Regions from separate parts of the Bacillus inaquosorum genome, predicted to be linked through region 2. Evidence: riboswitches for the same ligand, from Rfam matches in the RefSeq annotation. Region 2 holds a riboswitch; each other region holds the start of a gene.
The links. Region 2 has a riboswitch for S-adenosylmethionine ahead of metK (methionine adenosyltransferase). Riboswitches for the same ligand answer to the same signal wherever they lie in the genome.
Positions count from the first base shown of each region.

Region 1: another riboswitch for S-adenosylmethionine. It lies ahead of mtnK (S-methyl-5-thioribose kinase); the one in region 2 lies ahead of metK (methionine adenosyltransferase).
Region 3: another riboswitch for S-adenosylmethionine. It lies ahead of M1M80_RS06195 (bifunctional homocysteine S-methyltransferase/methylenetetrahydrofolate reductase); the one in region 2 lies ahead of metK (methionine adenosyltransferase).

Region 1 is NZ_CP096592.1:1,533,105-1,537,383, forward strand. Features, by position in the region: gene mtnA (S-methyl-5-thioribose-1-phosphate isomerase) at 1-978, opposite strand, end outside; gene mtnK (S-methyl-5-thioribose kinase) at 986-2,179, opposite strand; SAM riboswitch class I at 2,285-2,440, opposite strand; gene M1M80_RS07565 (carbon-nitrogen family hydrolase) at 2,524-3,303, opposite strand; gene mtnE (methionine-glutamine aminotransferase) at 3,398-4,279, shown strand, end outside.
Region 2 is NZ_CP096592.1:3,120,528-3,124,806, reverse strand. Features, by position in the region: gene pckA (phosphoenolpyruvate carboxykinase (ATP)) at 1-1,185, opposite strand, end outside; SAM riboswitch class I at 1,383-1,521, shown strand; gene metK (methionine adenosyltransferase) at 1,691-2,893, shown strand; gene asnB (asparagine synthase (glutamine-hydrolyzing)) at 3,042-4,279, shown strand, end outside.
Region 3 is NZ_CP096592.1:1,291,948-1,296,226, reverse strand. Features, by position in the region: partial or broken gene M1M80_RS06205 (CvfB family protein) at 1-852, opposite strand, end outside; gene M1M80_RS06200 (YajQ family cyclic di-GMP-binding protein) at 951-1,442, shown strand; SAM riboswitch class I at 1,549-1,667, shown strand; gene M1M80_RS06195 (bifunctional homocysteine S-methyltransferase/methylenetetrahydrofolate reductase) at 1,759-3,597, shown strand; gene M1M80_RS06190 (GNAT family N-acetyltransferase) at 3,687-4,136, shown strand; gene M1M80_RS06185 (GNAT family N-acetyltransferase) at 4,141-4,279, shown strand, end outside.

The DNA of each region.
Region 1 (4,279 bases), 1.6 Mb from region 2:
TGAAATGAGATCATGGGGCGTAATGTCAAAAGCGGGATTAAAGACAGGCACGTCGGTTGGTGCAGTCCGGACTCCGGAAATCTGCCTTACTTCCTCGGGATCCCGTTCCTCTATCGGGATATCAGCGCCGCTTTTCACTTTCGTATCAAATGTAGATAATGGTGCGGCGACAAAAAACGGAATATCAAAGGCGTTTGCTAAAATCGCGAGACCGTATGTTCCGATTTTATTTGCCGTATCACCGTTCTTTGCAATTCGATCAGCTCCGACGATGACAGCGGAAATTTGTTTTTCCTTCATCGTATGGGCGGCCATGCTGTCTGTGATTAGAGTGACATCAATGCCTCCCTGCATCAGCTCCCACGCAGTGAGGCGTGAACCTTGAAGGACAGGTCTTGTTTCACAAGCATAAATATGCAATCCCAAATCCTTTTGTTTGGCTAAGTAAAATGGAGCGAGTGCCGTTCCATAACGGCTTGTCGCGATAGAACCGGCATTGCAGATCGTCATAATCCGGTCGCCTTTTTTGAAAAGCTGCAGGGCGTTTTGGCCGATCATTCGGCACGTTTCCTCATCTTCGACCTGAATCTGAATCGCTTCATGGACAAGGTTTGTTTTTGCTTCATTTACGGAAATGGCGTTTTCGATCGAATGACTCAGTCTCTCAAGCGCCCATGATAAATTAATGGCGGTAGGCCGTGAGCTGTTTAAATACTGTTTGATGTCATCCAGTCTGCGGCGGAATTCCGTGACATCATCTGTTTCGATGTCTTTTGCAGCAAGCGCAAGGCCGAAGGCAGCTGTAATGCCGATGGCCGGAGCGCCTCTTACTTTGAGTGTGACAATGGCGTCAAATACATCCTCTTTCGTTGTCAGCTCCAGATATTCCGTCACATCAGGAAGCTTTTGCTGATTTAAAATGGTAATGGCTGTTTCTTTCCATTCAACAGAACGCGGAACAGCAAATGAATGGGTCATGAATGGATCATTCCTTTACAAGTAACTTAAATAATTCAATAACATCCGTTATCGTTTTGAATTCCGAACGTTTTTCGATAAAAGCTGTGCCGGTTTCGAGCGCCAGCCGTTTTCTGCCGATTCGTTTATCAAACGGCACGATCGTATCCAGATCAGCCACATGCGCAAGTCCGATCGCGCGGCGTATCAGCTCGCAGCCCGCAAACCCGATCGCCTCTTCAAAAATATGACTGAGCGTATCAGTAAGGTAACCGTCGATTTTGGCGTAAACATCCAGACTGTCCTTCTCCCAGGCTACACTAAACGTCTCTTTAAACGTTTCCCAGACCTGCTTAACATGTTCATATAACGGCTCTCTGTCAGCCCCGTCACGACCGAGTGCGTTCAAGAATAAGTTGGCAATAAATTGGCCTACATCAAAGCCGATCGGTCCGTAAAAAGCAAATTCAGGATCAATCACCTTTGTTTCATGTTCGCTGGCGAAAATGCTTCCTGTATGCAAATCACCATGAATCAATGTTTCTGCAGATGTTAAAAACGACTTTTTCAGCTTAGCGGCTTCGATTTTGACGTTGTCATTATTCCAAAGCTTCTCGACAAAAGGCCGAAGCTCTTCTTCAAAGTCATTTGTGTCATGGTCAAAGAAAGGATCTGTAAAGACAAGTCTTTCCGTTATGTCGCACAGCTCCGGATTTGTAAATTGTTTAACAAGCTGTTTTTTCACCTTGGGTTCAAGCGCGTAGTCTGATGAGTAGAAAAGTGTTTTTCCTAAAAATTCACCGATGTGCTGTGACAGGTGCGGATAATGTTCCCCCTCAATGAGTCCTTTTCTTGCGATTTTCAGGTGAGAAAGATCCTCCATGACGGTAACCGCCATTTCTGTATCAGAATAAAACACTCTTGGAACCAGATGGGGGACATGCTCGCCCTGGCGTATGAGAGCACTGCTTTCAATTCTTGCGCGATCGATTGTCAGCGGCCAGCTTTCTCCGACCACTTTTGCATAAGGAACTGCCTGTTTAATGATCAATGCTCTGTCATGTTCTTGATCATAAATATGAAAAACGTAATTTAAATTGCCGTCGCCGATCTCCTGGCATGTCAGCGTGCTTTTGCTTGGAAATAAGCCAAGCTTCACCGCAAGTGCCACAGCGGAGCTTTCATTTAACGTTTCGTATAAAGGTGTTTTTGTGACTGCCATTGTCATAACCTCCAATTATGTAATCTCTTTGATATGTTTGCAGCTGAATGGCCGTAAAAAAGCCTCCTTCTCAGAGAGAAGGAGGCTTAACATCTATGTCCGCCTCTCTTATCTCTCAGATCAGATCTGAAGGAATTAGCACCGTGCCTTAAGAGACGAGCGTCTCGGCGCGAAAAAGATGCGCCCCATTTCACAATGGAATTACGGTCGGTTGCTGTTGGGGTCAAAAGGCCAAATCCCTCGCCCAACTCTCGATAAGAGAATATATTCACTTGTTAAACAATTCTAATTTATCAGTTGATGAACATAGTAACAGGTGTTTTGTTAAGTTGTCAATATATTTTTTAATATAAATCTTTTCTGATATCATCGAAAACAGGAATGCTCTCCCGCACTTCAACGCTTTCCTGAAGGTCGATTTCCGCTCGTACTATGCCTTCTTCCAGGCCGCCTTCAGCAAGTATACGCCCCCATGGATCAATAATCAGGCTATGCCCGGCAAATTCATTATCTGGATTTGAACCGGTACAATTGCAGGCAGCGACAAAGCATTGATTCTCAATGGCCCGCGCAATAAGCAGGCTTTTCCAATGATCAAGGCGGGGAAGGGGCCATTCCGCAGAAATAAACAGCACGTTGGCTCCTTTCGTCGTATGTTTTCTGATCCACTCCGGAAAACGGATATCGTAACAGATCAGTCCTGAGCTTTTGACGCCATCTAGCTCAAAGTAGCCGTCTTCGGAACCGGCTGATAAATACACATGCTCATCCATCAGCTGAAAAAGATGGACTTTTCTGTACTCTTTAATGATTTGTCCTTCCTTATCCGCGATGTACATTGTATTATAAACATCAGAATCCTTTCTGACAGCGACCGATCCGGCGACAATATGAACGCCATGTTTCTTTGCCGTTTTCTTCAGCCAGTTCTGAGCAGAACGCCCGTCTTCATCAGCGAGCTCATCAAGGTTGGACAGGTCATATCCGGTCGTCCATAATTCAGGAAGAACAAGAACATCAGCATGTTTACTTTCTTTTTCGATTAAAAATTCAGCCTTTTTTATATTTTCCGAAGGTTTACCGTATGAAATATCAAATTGAAGACAAGATATCGTCCATTTCATCTTTTTAACACCCCAAATTTTTCTTTACTTTTTTCATTTAACCATATATGATGATGGACTATTATTTCAAGAATTTTTTAGAAGGTGAGAATAGATGAAATTTGAACAGTCTCATGTATTGAAGGAATTGCCTAAACAATTCTTCGCTTCTCTGGTGCAGAAAGTGAACCGAAAGCTCGCAGAAGGACACGACGTCATTAACCTCGGACAGGGAAATCCGGATCAGCCGACTCCGGAACATATCGTTGAGGAAATGAAACGAGCCGTTACTGATCCGGAAAATCATAAATATTCGTCTTTTCGCGGCTCATACAGTCTGAAGTCGGCAGCGGCAGCATTTTATAAAAGAGAATACGGCATTGATCTTGATCCTGAAACTGAAGTCGCTGTATTATTCGGCGGGAAAGCCGGTCTGGTCGAGCTCCCGCAATGCTTGCTGAATCCTGGTGATACGATTTTAGTTCCGGACCCGGGCTATCCTGATTATTGGTCAGGTGTCACACTCGCGAAAGCGAAGATGGAAATGATGCCGCTCGTAAAGGACAGGGCGTTTCTTCCTGATTACAGCAGCATCGCCGCTGAAGTGAGGGATCAGGCGAAATTGATGTATTTAAATTATCCGAATAATCCGACCGGAGCTGTTGCTACCTCTGAATTTTTTGAAGAAACCGTGAGTTTTGCGAAAGAAAACGGGATCTGTGTTGTTCACGATTTTGCTTACGGCGCTGTAGGGTTTGACGGCTGCAAGCCTTTAAGCTTTTTGCAGACTGAGGGTGCGAAGGATATCGGGATTGAAATTTACACGCTGTCAAAAACGTATAATATGGCAGGGTGGCGGGTCGGCTTTGCCGTCGGTAACGCTTCGGTCATTGAAGCGATTAATCTTTATCAAGACCATATGTTTGTCAGTCTTTTCAGAGCGACTCAGGAAGCTGCAGCGGCGGCACTGTTAGCTGATCAGGCATGTGTGGCGGAG
Region 2 (4,279 bases):
GCCGAAGCATGTGGAGAATGTCGTCTCAGGAGACGTCACACCGCGTTCGGTTCCGGCAAGTTTACTCGTATAACCGCTTAAGAAATGGTACATCGCCTGCTCCTTCGTCAGTTTGCTGATCGGCGGCAGGACCCCGAATGCATCAGCCGTCAAAAATACAATTGCTGACGGGTGGCCTGCCATGCTTGGGGTCACGATGTTGTCAATCATATGAATCGGGTAAGCTGCCCGCGTATTTTCGGTATAGAAGGAATCATCATAATTGGCTTCCCGTGTATCTTCATCAACAACAACATTTTCGAGAACAGACCCGAAGCGAATCGCGTTAAAGATCTGAGGCTCCTTTTCTTCGCTTAAATGAATGCACTTGGCGTAGCATCCGCCTTCAATATTAAAGACGCCTGTGTCAGACCAGCCGTGTTCATCGTCGCCGATCAGCTTGCGGTCAGCATCGGCTGACAGTGTGGTCTTGCCTGTTCCAGACAGTCCGAAGAAAAGGGCGACATCGCCTTTTTCACCGACATTGGCGGAGCAGTGCATAGATAAAATATCTCTTTCAGGGAGCAGGAAATTCATAATGGAGAAAATAGATTTCTTCATTTCGCCGGCATACTCTGTTCCGCCGATTAAAATCGTCCGCTTTTCGAAAGAGACAATAATAAAGGTTTCGGAATGTGTGCCGTCTGTTTTTGGATCCGCTTTGAAATGCGGAGCAGAAAGAATGGTAAACGGCTGTTCAACTGTTTTCTTATCATTGCCTTCCGGACGGATAAACAGCTGTCTGGCGAATAAATTGTGCCATGCGAACTCATTTACGACGGTGATCGGCAGCCTGTATTTTTCATCTGCTCCGGCAAATCCTTCGAAAACAAACAGCTCATCTCGCTGTTTCAGATAGCTGACAACCTTCGTGTACAGCCGGTCAAATGCTTCTTCTGAAATCGGCTGATTCACCGTGCCCCAATCGATCTTATTTTTCGTGCTTTCTTCCTCCACGATAAATTTGTCTTTAGGTGAACGTCCTGTGTAAGCGCCTGTTGTCGCCCGAACAGCACCCGTGGATGTTAAAATGCCTTCGTTCCGGGAGAGTACTTTTTCTGTAAGCTGTGCTGCTGATAAATTATGACGCACATTTGGACTTGTTAATAAGGCTTGTAAATCAGCGGTCAAATCAACTGAGTTCATATGAAACCTTCCTTTATCGTTTTTTGTGTTTTGCTAATTGTGAATTAGTATAACATATATTTTCAAATAGTCTATACTATTTATCATTTTTTGTGTGTGTGTTTTCCAATGTTTTCCCTCGATATAGGTGCCTATTTCTTCTGAATCATATTGACATTGCAAACCCTTTTACGATAAGATATTTCATTGAGCGGATACTCTTATCCCGAGCTGGCGGAGGGACAGGCCCTATGAAGCCCAGCAACCGGTTTCTCTGTTATTTATTATGTTCAACTGTGTGAGACAACCAAGGTGCTAACCTGTTGCAAGGTTGTATGATTCCTTGAGCGATAAGAGTGAAAGGCACAAAGTCCAAACCCTTTCCTCGATGGAAAAGGTTTTTTTATTTCATAAATATGCCAATTAACATTCTCTAATATAACGTTACATTGTATAAAAGAGGGAGCGAGTTCCGTATCATATATACAAGGTCTTTCGGGAGGCCTTGTGCAGGAGGAAGCAAATCATGAGTAAAAATCGTCGTTTATTTACATCAGAATCTGTTACGGAGGGGCATCCGGATAAAATCTGTGACCAGATTTCTGACAGCATTTTAGATGAAATTTTAAAGAAAGACCCTAACGCGCGTGTTGCTTGTGAAACGTCTGTGACAACTGGTTTGGTTCTTGTCAGCGGAGAGATCACAACATCTACGTATGTTGACATTCCGAAAACAGTTCGCCAAACAATTAAAGAAATCGGATACACACGTGCGAAATACGGATTTGATGCGGAAACTTGTGCGGTTTTAACATCAATTGACGAGCAGTCTGCTGATATCGCGATGGGTGTAGACCAAGCGCTTGAAGCCCGTGAAGGCACAATGAGTGACGAAGAAATTGAAGCGATCGGTGCGGGTGACCAAGGTTTAATGTTCGGTTATGCGTGCAATGAAACGAAAGAGCTTATGCCTCTTCCAATTTCACTTGCTCATAAATTGGCCCGCCGCCTGAGTGAAGTGCGTAAAGAAGATATTCTTCCGTACCTTCGCCCTGACGGCAAAACACAGGTAACGGTTGAGTATGATGAAAATAACAAACCTGTCCGCATTGACGCGATTGTTATTTCAACTCAGCACCACCCTGAAATTACGCTTGAGCAAATCCAGCGCAACATTAAAGAACATGTTATCAATCCGGTTGTTCCTGCAGAGCTAATTGATGAAGAAACAAAATATTTCATCAACCCTACAGGACGTTTCGTTATCGGAGGCCCTCAAGGGGATGCGGGACTTACAGGACGCAAAATCATCGTTGATACGTACGGCGGCTATGCACGCCACGGCGGAGGCGCGTTCTCAGGTAAGGATGCGACGAAGGTAGACCGTTCTGCGGCATATGCAGCTAGATATGTTGCGAAAAACATCGTAGCGGCTGAGCTTGCAGATTCTTGCGAAGTACAGCTTGCTTACGCGATTGGTGTTGCACAGCCTGTGTCAATCTCAATCAACACATTCGGTTCCGGAAAAGCTTCTGAGGAAAAACTGATTGAAGTTGTTCGCAATAACTTTGATTTAAGACCTGCCGGCATTATCAAAATGCTTGATTTACGCCGTCCGATCTACAAACAAACTGCTGCGTACGGCCACTTTGGACGCCACGATGTTGATCTTCCGTGGGAACGTACAGACAAAGCGGAGCAGCTGCGTAAAGAAGCGTTAGGAGAATAATTTTATAGCCGCTTACTGGTTAAGCGGCTTTCCCTTTTTTACGTTGTATTCATGTTTATTTTTTTACATAACCGTGAAACCAAATACTATTCACAGCGTCTATAAATAGGGGTTCAATGATGACAATTTTAATTATGGAGGCAATACTATGTGTGGATTTGTCGGGGTTTTTAACAAGCATCCGTTAGCTCAAACCGCTGATCAAGAAGAACTAATCAAACAAATGAACCAAATGATCGTTCACCGCGGTCCTGACAGTGATGGATATTTCCATGATGAGCACGTTGGATTCGGATTCAGACGGCTCAGCATTATTGATGTAGAAAATGGCGGACAGCCTTTATCATATGAAGATGAAACATATTGGATTATCTTTAACGGAGAAATCTATAACTATATTGAATTGAGAGAAGAACTTGAAGCAAAGGGGTATACATTCAACACGGATTCGGACACAGAGGTTCTTCTTGCGACTTACCGTCACTATAAAGAAGAAGCGGCGTCCAAACTGCGCGGTATGTTTGCCTTTCTGATTTGGAATAAAAACGATCATGTGCTTTATGGAGCAAGAGATCCATTCGGCATTAAACCGTTGTACTACACAACGATCAATGATCAGGTTTATTTTGCCTCAGAGAGAAAAAGTTTAATGGTTGCTCAGAATGATATTGAAATAGATAAAGAGGCATTGCAGCAGTACATGTCTTTCCAATTCGTTCCTGAACCAAGCACGCTTGATGCCAATGTGAAAAAAGTAGAGCCGGGTTCACAGTTTACAATCCGCCCGGACGGCGATATCACATTCAAAACGTATTTCAAAGCGAACTTCAAGCCAGTTCAGACCGAAGAAGATAAGCTTGTGAAAGAAGTCAGAGACGCGATCTATGACTCTGTAAACGTTCATATGAGAAGTGACGTTCCTGTCGGTTCATTCCTGTCTGGCGGAATCGATTCTTCCTTTATTGTATCCGTTGCGAAAGAATTTCATCCAAACTTAAAAACTTTCTCTGTCGGATTCGAACAGCAGGGCTTCAGTGAAGTCGATGTAGCGAAAGAAACTGCTGCGGCACTTGGCATTGAAAATATCAGCAAAGTCATTTCCCCTGAGGAATACATGAACGAGCTTCCGAAGATCGTATGGCATTTTGATGATCCGCTTGCTGATCCGGCGGCGATTCCATTGTACTTTGTTGCAAAAGAAGCGAAAAAACATGTAACGGTTGCCTTATCAGGTGAAGGTGCAGACGAGCTCTTCGGCGGATATAACATTTACCGTGAACCGCTTTCGCTTAAACCGTTTGAGCGCATTCCGTCCGGCCTGAAAAAGATGCTTCTGCACGTTGCGGCCGTTATGCCTGAAGGAATGAGAGGAAAGAGCCTGCTTGA
Region 3 (4,279 bases), 1.8 Mb from region 2:
TTTTTCATCAAATGGCCGAGCGCGCGTTTAAAGGCGGCCTTGCTCATGTTAAAACGTTCTCTGATATCGTCAGGCTGGCTTTTGTCGCTGTACGGCATGGCGCCGTTTCTTGTTCTCATATACGTCAGAATGTACTCAGCATCAACAGACATTGCATCCTGTTTTCTCGGAAGCAGCGACATGTTGACTGAACCGTCTTCTTTGACTTGAATCACCCGTCCCGTGACTCTTGAGCCGAGTCTTGGCTCCTCTTTTCTTTCTGAAGGATGGATAAAACCTCGTATACCGTCGTCCGTGATGACGAATGAACCTGTTGCGATCAGTCTGTACACCGTACCTGTCAGCTCTTTATTCATCATATCTTCTGTGGCGTCGGTAAACAGTTCGCTGATGATATCTTCCGGCGCTGGTTTCGCGAACATGCGTCCCCGGTTTGTCACCTTCAGCATACAGTAAAGCTTATCCCCTTTTTGCGGCCAGACATCTTCGTACGGAGGCAAATGCTCGGTTGCGACAAGCGCGTCCTTAGATAAACCGACATCAACGAAAACGCCCATATCTTCCACTGTATCCACCACTTCGACCCAGCCATACTCATCAGCGCTGATGACCGGAATTTTCATCGTGGCCGCAAGCCTTTCCTGCTGATCGACGTATATAAAGACCTCTACTTCGTCTCTGTCCTCGATATCCTCAGTTATTTCACTGTTATGTAAGAGAATCGTGTCTTCTCCGTCGGTTAAAAAGTAACCGAAGTCAGTTTGGTGATCTATACTCAAGGTTAATTGCTGCCCTGGTCTCATGCTATCGTCCTTCCTGTTCCGCTTATTTTTCTGCGGATTCTGTTAACATTTTTTCCAATCATCACAAATTGATTCTTTGTTCTGTTGGAAGTTTCTCTTTATTCTACTATAATCAACACATAAGTTAAATGTTATGGAGGTTTTCATATGGCAAAAGAAAGTTCATTTGATATTGTATCTAAGGTGGAATTGCCTGAAGTGCAAAACGCGATCCAAATCGCATTGAAGGAAATCAGCACACGCTATGACTTTAAAGGAAGCAAAAGCGACATTTCTTTAGATAAAGAGGAGCTTGTCCTCGTTTCTGATGACGAATTCAAATTAAGCCAGCTGAAAGATGTGCTGGTCAGTAAATTAATAAAACGAAATGTACCGACAAAAAACATTGATTACGGCAAGGTTGAAAACGCATCAGGGGGAACGGTACGCCAGCGCGCAAAGCTTGTTCAAGGCATTGATAAAGACAACGCCAAAAAAATCAATACGATCATCAAAAACTCCGGACTGAAAGTAAAGTCTCAGGTGCAGGATGATCAAGTGCGCGTCACTGGAAAAAACAAGGATGACCTGCAGCAGATTATTACAGCTGTGCGGGGTGCAGATCTGCCGATTGACGTTCAATTTATAAATTTCAGATAAATTTTCTGAATCCTATTGATTATTGTCTTTATTTTCGGTAAATTTGGAGAAAGGGAAAAAGCCCGGCATCTTTTAGCATTTCCTGAATACGAAAACTTCATATCCGTTCTTATCAAGAGAAGCAGAGGGACTGGCCCGACGAAGCTTCAGCAACCGGTGTAAATGGCGATCAGCCATGACCAAGGTGCTAAATCCAGCAAGCTCGAACAGCTTGGAAGATAAGAAGAGACAAAATCACTGACAAAGTCTTCTTCTTAAGAGGACTTTTTTTATTTCTCTTTTTTTCCTTGCTGAATGTGAATAAAGGAGGCAGACAATGGGACTTTTAGAAGATTTGCAAAAACAGGTGTTAATCGGTGACGGCGCCATGGGGACGCTCCTCTACTCCTATGGCATTGACAGGTGTTTTGAGGAGCTCAACATTTCGAAGCCGGAGGAAATTCAGCGCATACATAAAGCGTACGTTGAGGCAGGAGCCAACATTATTCAAACGAATACGTACGGGGCCAATTATATTAAATTATCGAGACACGGCCTTGAGGATGACATTAAAAAAATGAATCAAGAGGCAGTAAAAATCGCGCGGGCTTCAGCAGGCGATGCATACGTGCTTGGGACGATGGGCGGCATCCGCACATTTAATAAAAACGCGTACAGCCTTGACGAAATCAAACGCAGCTTTCGCGAGCAGCTGTACCTGCTGCTGCATGAAGAACCGGATGGCTTGCTGTTAGAAACGTATTATGATTTGGAAGAAGCCCGTGAAGTGCTGAAAATTGCGCGCAAAGAGACTAGCCTTCCGATTATGCTCAATGTATCGATGCACGAGCAAGGCGTACTGCAGGACGGAACGCCGCTTTCTGAAGCATTGCGATCGATTGCTGATCTCGGGGCTGATATCGTCGGCATTAACTGCCGGCTCGGTCCTTATCACATGATTGAAGCGCTCAGCGAAGTGCCGATTTTTGACGACGTGTTCTTATCAGTTTATCCGAACAGCAGTCTTCCTTCACTTGAAGAGGGACGGCTCGTCTATGAAACAGATGACACGTATTTTCAAAACAGCGCATCAGAATTTCGCAAACAAGGCGCACGGATTATCGGCGGCTGCTGCGGCACCACACCGAATCACATCCGGGCGATGGCGGAAGCAGTTGGCGGGCTGGCTCCGATTACGGAAAAAGAAGTCAAAACCCGGGCGAAGGAATTCATTTCCGTTCAGCACGAGCGGACAGAGCCCGGCCTGAATGAGATCGCGGCGGAAAAACGCTCCATCATCGCAGAACTGGACCCGCCGAAAAAATTGAGCTTTGACAAATTTCTGTCCGCTGCTGCTGAATTAAAAGAAGCGGGAATTGATGCCCTGACGCTCGCTGACAATTCACTGGCTACCCCGCGGATCAGCAATGTTGCCTGCGGCGCCCTTGTGAAGCAGCAGCTCGATATGCGGTCCCTTGTCCATATTACGTGCCGTGACCGAAATATTATCGGCTTACAGTCACATTTAATGGGCCTTGATACATTAGGGCTGAATGACGTACTGGCCATTACGGGTGATCCTTCTAAAATCGGGGATTTTCCGGGTGCAACGTCTGTTTATGATTTAACATCCTTTGATTTAATCAGGCTGATCAAACAGTTCAATGAAGGACTGTCCCTGTCTGGAAAGCCGCTTGGCAAGAAAACGAATTTCTCAGTCGCCGCTGCATTTAATCCGAACGTCCGACATCTGGATAAAGCGGTAAAACGGCTGGAGAAAAAAATAGATTGCGGGGCCGATTATTTTGTTTCACAGCCTGTCTATTCCGAGCAGCAGCTTGTCGATATCCATAACGAAACAAAGCATCTGAAGACGCCGATCTATATCGGCATTATGCCGCTCACAAGCAGCCGAAATGCTGAATTCATCCACAATGAAATTCCGGGCATTAAGCTGTCTGACTCTATTCGCGAAACAATGGCCCTCGCCGGTGAAGATAAAGAGAAGCAAAAAGCGGAAGGCCTTGCGATTGCCCGCTCCCTGCTGGACACGGCATGCGAGCTGTTTAACGGCATCTACTTGATTACGCCTTTTCTCAGATCTGACTTAACCGCTGAGCTCACTTCGTATATCCAGCAAAAAGATGAGCAGCGCCAAAATATCTATTTGCATTAAACCTAGATGACTGCCTGAGCCAATCGGGCGGTCTTTTTTTACCGCATTCGTGTTACGATATAAAAAATCGGTTTTAGAGGAGGAACATCATGCTCGAAGTTAAAACCATTTCCGCGGAAGATACATACGAAATCCGGCACCGTATCCTGCGCCCCCATCAATCCATCGAACAATGCCAATATGAACAGGATCATGCGGAAGGCTCTTTTCATCTCGGCGCGTTTTTTGAAGGAACACTGATCAGCATTGCTTCTTTCTCCCCTCAAAATCAGCCATTATTAACGGAATCCCCTGCGTATCGGCTGAGAGGCATGGCGACGCTTGAAGGATATCGCGATAAAAAAGCCGGGAGCATGCTGATCAAACACGCGGAGCAGAAACTGGCAGAGAAAGGCGTGCAGGCGGTCTGGTGCAATGCAAGACAACATGTCAAAGGCTACTACGCAAAGCTTGGCTGGGAAGAACGCGGCGAACCGTTTGAGATTCCCGGCATTGGCACTCATATCGTCATGTGCAAAAAACTCGGAACAAGCAGGTGATCTTATGGACGTAATGGATGAGCTGATTGAGCTTCATGAAGAACATGTCCCCGGCTTATTGCGGCTTTGCAGGCAGGCCGGGTGGCCGGATTATGGTGAACAAGAGCTGGCACTGCTGGTCCAGCAAGGGCGCTTTTTCGGTT